Linked DNA regions of Sporocytophaga myxococcoides. The protein of the gene in region 2 interacts with the protein of the main gene of each other region in a pairwise test. Links are inferred from orthologs where the notes say so. Each region holds a gene or a part of one and is shown on either strand. Other genes may lie near its edges.

Region 1 (2,887 bases), on a different replicon or contig from region 2:
AAAAGAAGATCAAAATACTATGGTTATCATAGAAGCTTCAGAGAGCACTACCAAGGGTGTTATTCCCTTCTGTGAAACATTGCTGAAGTCAAAAGACTATGTGAAGGCTATTTTAATAGGAGAACATGCGATCGTTGAAAAAATGCTGGCCTCTTTAAAATCTTTTAATAAAGTTAAAAATCCTGATGCTCAGGATTTAATTGCTCTCATTCAAAGCTCAATCTCAAATGAATCGGCATCCAGATGAGCAGGAAATTTTTGTCTGAATGCATTTAAATGCTCTCCACTCAGTACTATTGTTTTAACCTCTTCCCGATCATGAAGCTCTTCAATATATTCACCAACCGGACCAATTACTGCACTATCACCAGAATATGGCAAATTATTTCCGTCTGTTCCAATTCTGTTTACTCCGGCAACATATGATATATTTTCGATAGCCCTTGCCCTTAAAAGTGTCTTCCACGCTACACTTCTAACCGCAGGCCAGTTTGCAACATATATCAAAAGATCATATTCATTTTCCCTGTTTCTGCTGAATACTGGAAATCTAAGATCATAACAGACTAAAGGACAAATTTTCCAGCCTTTTATTTCTTTTATGATTTTACCGGTCCCTGCCGTATAAACCTTGTCTTCACCGGCCATTCTGAAGAGATGCCTTTTGTCATATATATCACATTTGCCGTTCGGCTCCATCCAAATCAGGCGATTATAAAATTTTTCACCCTCCTTAATGATAACACTTCCCGTAATCACAGCTTTCTTCTGTGCAGCCATCTGCTTCATCCACTTAAAAGCAGTCAGATTCATAGGTTCTGCAAGTTCAGCCGCATCCATGGAAAAACCTGTAGTAAACATTTCCGGAAGAATAATAAGATCGGACTGGTCTTTAATCTGCCAAAGCTTTTCCTCGAGCATGGCAAGATTAGCCCCGCAATTCTTCCAGAAAAGTGGTGTTTGAACAAGAGTTATATTCAGATCCTGCATAGCTTTTTAGCAGCGTTTTCAAGGGTTTCGTTTTCTTTTGCAAAACAAAACCTTATAATGCTGTCATCTTTTTTAGTGTGATAGAAAACTGAAATCGGTATACAGGCAACTCCGGATTCTCTTGTCAGTCTGGCTGCAAAGTCTACATCTGATTCATTAGATATATTCCCGAAATTCATCAATTGAAAATATGTTCCTGAAGATGGTATGCCTTTAAATCTGGATTCACTCATGAGGTCCAAAAACAAATCTCTTTTTCTTTGATAAAAATCAGACAACCCCAGATATTCTTCTTTTTTCTCCAGAAAATCAGAAATGGCATACTGCATAGGAGTAGGTACACTGAATGTATTGTACTGGTGCACTTTTCTGAACTCAGCAGAAAGATAATCCGGGGCAATACAATATCCCATTCTCCATCCGGTTGTATGATAAGTTTTACCAAAGGAACTGATTACAAAACTTCTTTCTTTTAATTCCGGATATTTCAGAAAGCTATGATGCTCAGCTTTATCAAATATGATATGCTCATATACTTCATCGCTTAGTAAAGTGATATCAGTGTCTCTGACGAGTTCTTTTAAAGCTTCAATATCTTGTTTAGATATTATTGATCCCGTAGGATTGTGAGGCGAGTTTATTATAATCAGAGAGGTTTTCTCTGATATCTTTTTTCTTACAAGTTCCCAGTCTATTTTGTAATCCGGATATTGCAATTCAACAAATACAGGCTTACCGCCGGAAAGCAGGATTGCAGGGATATAACAATCAAAGGCCGGTTCGAAAATGATTACTTCATCTCCTGGTTTTACGATTGATGTAATAGCAGTATAACAAGCTTCCGTGGCTCCACAGGTAAGGGTAACTTCCTTATCCGGATCTACATGAGCTTCATACAACTCCTTTGACTTAACAGCTATTTTTTCTCTTAAAGATTGAATACCGGTCATTGGAGCATACTGGTTAAAGCCCTTTTTCATGTAGAAGGCAACCAGGTCGACCAGATCATCGGAACATTTAAAATCCGGAAAACCCTGAGCAAGATTAATGGCATTATAATCTCTTGACATCTGAGACATAATCGTAAAGATTGTTGTACCAATGTCGGGCAGTTTGGATTCCGGACTTTTTGTAATCATGTTACTTTTTAACTGGGAACTTCATTTTATAGGAGACATCCACGATGCCCTTACTGATATTGGTAAGTTTATTTTTCATGAGTCTCTTTTTGATAGAAGACAGATGGTCAACGAATAAGACTCCTTCTATGTGATCATATTCGTGCTGAATTATTCTTGCCCTGATTCCTTCATAAGTTTCCTCACGCTCCACCCAGTTTTCATCAAAATAACGAATAGTCAGCTGATATGGTCTAAAAACCTCTGATCTGACTCCAGGGATACTCAGACACCCCTCGTCGTAAGGCCAATCTTCACCAGTTTCTTCTATAATTTCAGGATTTACAAAAGCTTTTTTGAAATCGTCCAACCCTTCTTCCATCGGACTTCCGTCAACTACAAATATTCTTTGATTTAGCCCAATTTGCGGTCCAGCCAATCCAACTCCATTTGCGTTGTACATAGTCTCAAACATATCAGCAACTAATTGTTTTAAATCAGTTCCTTTTTCAAAATCAACAGCCCGCTTCTTTAATACCGGGTCACCGTATGCTACTATAGGGTATATCATATATTATTAATGCAAAAAACAAATATAACCAAATCCAACGTAGAATTCCCTTGGAATTTCTTTTTAGAAAATAACAATTTATAAAATTTAAAAATTCTTAAAGAGATGTTGATGGTATACTTTATTAAATACAAAACAGGCAGTCGGGAGAAGACTGCCTGCTTTAGCTACTTTTTTACCTGGGGACCTTGCGATTAAAGTAAACCTG
Region 2 (4,198 bases):
TCATAGTCAGCAGCAAGTTCTTCTACAACCGGACCGATCATTTTGCAGGGTCCGCACCATTCAGCCCAGAAATCAACTAGCACAGGTTTATCTGTGTTGGTTATATCTTCAAAATTAGCGTCTGTGATTTCTATTGCTTTTCCCATATTTTTAAAATAAAAAGAGGTTTATTAATTATTACCAGACCGTAAACATACTATTTTTTTAAATATTTAGGTTCTATCAAAATAGAATTTTATACTCCACCTCATTAAGATTTTTTAACTGGTCGAGTAAGGTATTGTTTGGGTCTACTTTGAATTTTCGCGAAAATAGCTCAACGTGAATGTTTTCCGTGTCATCAGAGAGCGTAAATTTCAATTCCGTATTGCCTAGGTTTCCAGTGATTACTTCCTCCAGACTATTTAATGTCTCTGGTTTTAATCCCTGGATATTTAATTTAACAGATACTCCTTTTACCATTTTTTGCCTGATATCAGCCAATAAGCTAATATTAAGCGGTTTGAATTCCCATTGATCGCCGTTATACCTTTGTTGCACTTTACCGCGAATGTGTAAAAACTCTCCTGGCTTTATCCAATGTGCAAACTTAAGATAATCTTCTCCAAAAAGAGCCATTTCTATTTTACCATCAAAATCTTCCAGACTGAATACGATGAAGGATTTACCGTTTTTCATCTGCCTGACATTCGCAGTTCCTACTATTCCTGCTACAGAAACTTCTCTGTTTTTGTAGTCGAAAACTTTATCTGCAGGACAAGTACAGAAATTGTCAATTTCCATTTTGTATTGATCAAGCGGGTGTCCTGAAATATAAAATCCTACGACATCACGCTCAAATTTTAATTTCTCAATTTCACTCCATAGCTCACAATCCGGAATCTTTGGTTTCGCTACTTCAACACTACTAGAACCACCAAATAGGCTCTGTTGGTTCGCATCTTTATCCTGCTGATAAGCGGATCCGTATCTGATGATTTTTTCTATTGTACTTGTATTGTCTTTCTCTGCGGTTACAAAGAAGTATTGTGCGCGATGAAGACCAAACGAATCAAAGGCTCCTGCATAAGCAAAGCATTCGAATGTTTTCTTATTCATGGTACGAAGGTTCACTCTTTGTACCAGATTAAACAGGTCTGTATAAGGACCGTTTTCTTCTCTTTCAGAGATAATTGCTGCAATTGCAGCTTCTCCTGCTCCCTTGATGGCCCCTAGTCCGAAACGGATTTTACCTTCCTTGTTAACGTCAAAGGTCATGGAACTTTCATTGATATCAGGCCCCAGAACTGTTAATCCTATTTTCTTACACTCATCCATGAAGAAGGAGATCTTATCGATATTACTCATGTTGTGAGTTAATACCGAGGCCATATATTCTGCCGGATGGTGTGCCTTTAAATATGCGGTTTGGAATGCCACAAAGGCATAACAGGTAGAGTGAGATTTGTTGAAAGCGTAGGAGGCAAATGCTTCCCAATCGGTCCAGACCTTGTCAGCAACTTTAAGATCGTGGCCGTTTGCTCCGCAACCTTCCATAAATTTGCTCTTCATCTTGTCCAGAGTCGCCTTATCCTTTTTACCCATGGCCTTACGAAGAACATCGGCATCTCCCTTACTGAAGTTGGCAAGCTTCTGAGACAGAAGCATTACCTGCTCCTGATAAACGTTAATACCATATGTATCCTTCAGGTATTGCTCCATTTCAGGAATATCATAGGTAATAGGTTCTTTTCCGTGTTTACGGCGGATATAGTTAGGAATATATTCAAGAGGCCCAGGACGATAAAGGGCGTTCATCGCAATAAGGTCAGAAAACTTATCTGGTTTCAGTTCCTTCAGGTATTTCTGCATACCCACAGACTCGAACTGGAAGGTTCCGTTGGTTTCACCTCTTTGGTAGAGCTCAAATGTTTTTTGATCCTCCAGATCAATTTCATCAATCTCAATTTCAATCCCCTTATTCTTTTTTATCAGAGCAAGGGCATCCTTTATAATGGTCAGGGTTTTTAAGCCCAGGAAGTCCATCTTGATTACTCCCGCATCTTCAATTACTTTACCGTCATACTGTGTAAGCAGAAGATCAGAGTCTTTGGAGGTTGCTACCGGCATCAGGTCAGAAAGGTCCTGAGGAGCAATGATGATACCTGCAGCATGAACTCCTGTACCTCTTACTGATCCTTCAAGGACGAGGGCTTCTTTTAGTACATTGGCCTGAAGATCTTTTCCGTTCATGATTTCACGGAGTTTTTTTACACCGTCAAGATCATCACCGTTAAGCCCTTCTTTTTCACTTAGACTGCCGGGACCGTCAATAGGGGCCGTCAGAACTCTGTTGAGCTCAATTCCTGGTTTCTCAGGAACCAGTTTTGCCAGGGCATTGGAATCGCTAAGCGGAAGATCAAGAACTCTTGCAACATCCTTGATACTCATTTTAGCCGCCATGGAACCATAGGTTACAATTTGGGCTACCTGAGTTTTCCCATATTTTTCAACAACATAATCTATTACCTTTTGACGACCGGAATCGTCAAAGTCGGTATCAATATCGGGCATGCTCTTTCTGTCCGGATTCAGGAAACGTTCAAAAAGCAAATCGTACTTGATCGGATCTATGTTGGTAATACCAACACAATAAGCAACAGCAGAGCCTGCCGCCGAACCCCTTCCTGGCCCCACGAATACGCCTATCTCTTTTCCTTTATTGATGAAATCCTGTACGATAAGGAAGTAACCTGCAAACCCCATCGTTTTGATGGTAAATAATTCGAAATTGAGACGTTCTTCAATTTCAGGTGTTATTTCCTGATATTTTTTTCTTGCCCCTTCAAAGGTTAAATGCTTTAAATATTCCCACTGATTAAGAACATCGGCATCCGGCCCCGTATTGACTTTAAATGAATCAGGGATAGGGAAGTTGGGAAGCAGAATATCTCTTTTGAGTTTCAGACTTTCCACTTTATCCACGATCTCTATTGTATTATCTACAGCGGAAGGGATATCGTGAAAAAGTTTCCCCATTTCAGCTTTAGTCTTGAAATAAAACTGATCGTTGTAAAATGCAAAACGGGTTCCTTTGGTAAAGGCGCCGTCGTCAGAAAATTCTTTATTGGTAGGGGTACTTTGTTTTTCTCCTGTGTTGATGCAAAGCAGAATGTCATGAGCATTGGAGTCTTCCTGATCTACATAATGAGAGTCATTGGAGGCAATAATTTTTACCTTGTGTTTCAGTGCAAATTTTATAAGCACTTCATTTACTATATTCTGCTCCGGAATATCGTGACGCTGAAGCTCTACATAATAATCTTCTCCAAAAAGATCCAGCCACCATTTAAAGACTTTTTCACCTTCTTCTTCTCCTTTTCTGAGAATTGTTTGGGGTACTTCGGCTCCTATACAACATGTGGTCGCAATAAGCCCTTTATGGTATTTTAAGATTAATTCCTTATCTATTCTAGGATACTTTCCGTAAAGTCCTTCCATGTAGCCGAGGGAGCAAAGCTTGGCGAGGTTTTTATATCCTTCAGCATTTTTAGCGAGCAGGAGCTGATGGCGGCGGACGTCCTTATCAGTTTTGGTAAATGATTTTTTATGACGATCTTCTACCAGATAAAATTCACACCCGACTATAGGCTTTACATTGTATTTGTTTGCTTCTGCAACAAATTTAAAAACTCCAAACATGTTCCCATGGTCGGTAATTGCAACAGCTTTCATCTCATCTTTCTGAGCCTTTTTCATCAGATCTGTGATGTTGGCTGCTCCGTCAAGAAGGGAAAATTGGGTATGTACGTGTAAATGTGCGAAATCCGGCATTTCGGTATTTAACAATAAAGTTGAATTCTAAAATTAATTGATATTCTTCAAAAGTTTTCAACAATATTGCGAAACAAAATAACCTGCTGTCGGATTCCGGTCCTTTACCTTTTTTGCTTTGATTCGTCGTATTTATGTAGTGCTTCTATAAGCTTTTGCTTATTAAGGCTTTCAAAATCCTTGATCTTCCTTAATTCTGCTCTTTTTCTAAGTTCTTGAATGGGAAGCATCTCCAGGTTTTGCCTTTTTCTTCCAAATTTAGAATCCTCAATATCACCAAGATCTTCACTTTCAGGTTCTTCAAAATATTCGGGGTTTTCCATATTTTACCTTTTGAAAATACAACAAGGAAACGCCTGAAATGTTAGGTGTTTAAAATCCTTCT

Evidence for each region. The genes of interacting proteins can lie anywhere in the genome.
Region 1: the proteins of dnaE (region 2) and MYP_RS05400 interact in binary tests that used the Escherichia coli proteins (3 or more experiments, as listed by UniProt). The link is inferred for Sporocytophaga myxococcoides from one-to-one orthologs.

Annotation. Positions count from the first base shown.
Region 1 is NZ_BBLT01000002.1:255,421-258,307, reverse strand. Bases 54-2,865 are described here. They hold MYP_RS05400 (methionine aminotransferase), read right to left. Parts: upstream 2,130-2,865; coding sequence 978-2,129; downstream 54-977. Other genes in these bases: def (peptide deformylase), read right to left, coding at 2,131-2,679; MYP_RS05405 (amidohydrolase), read right to left, coding at 211-990; MYP_RS05410 (hypothetical protein), read left to right, coding at 54-247. In the rest of the region: more of MYP_RS05410, read left to right, coding at 1-53. UniProt on the Escherichia coli protein: Shows aminotransferase activity with methionine and histidine as substrates, and to a lesser extent also with phenylalanine.
Region 2 is NZ_BBLT01000010.1:80,575-84,772, forward strand. What follows is about bases 23-4,145. They hold dnaE (DNA polymerase III subunit alpha), read right to left. Parts: upstream 3,814-4,145; coding sequence 223-3,813; downstream 23-222. Other genes in these bases: trxA (thioredoxin), read right to left, coding at 23-146; MYP_RS20020 (hypothetical protein), read right to left, coding at 3,918-4,136. In the rest of the region: more of trxA, read right to left, coding at 1-22; MYP_RS20025 (hypothetical protein), read right to left, coding at 4,186-4,198. UniProt on the Escherichia coli protein: DNA polymerase III is a complex, multichain enzyme responsible for most of the replicative synthesis in bacteria. This DNA polymerase also exhibits 3' to 5' exonuclease activity. The alpha chain is the DNA polymerase catalytic subunit.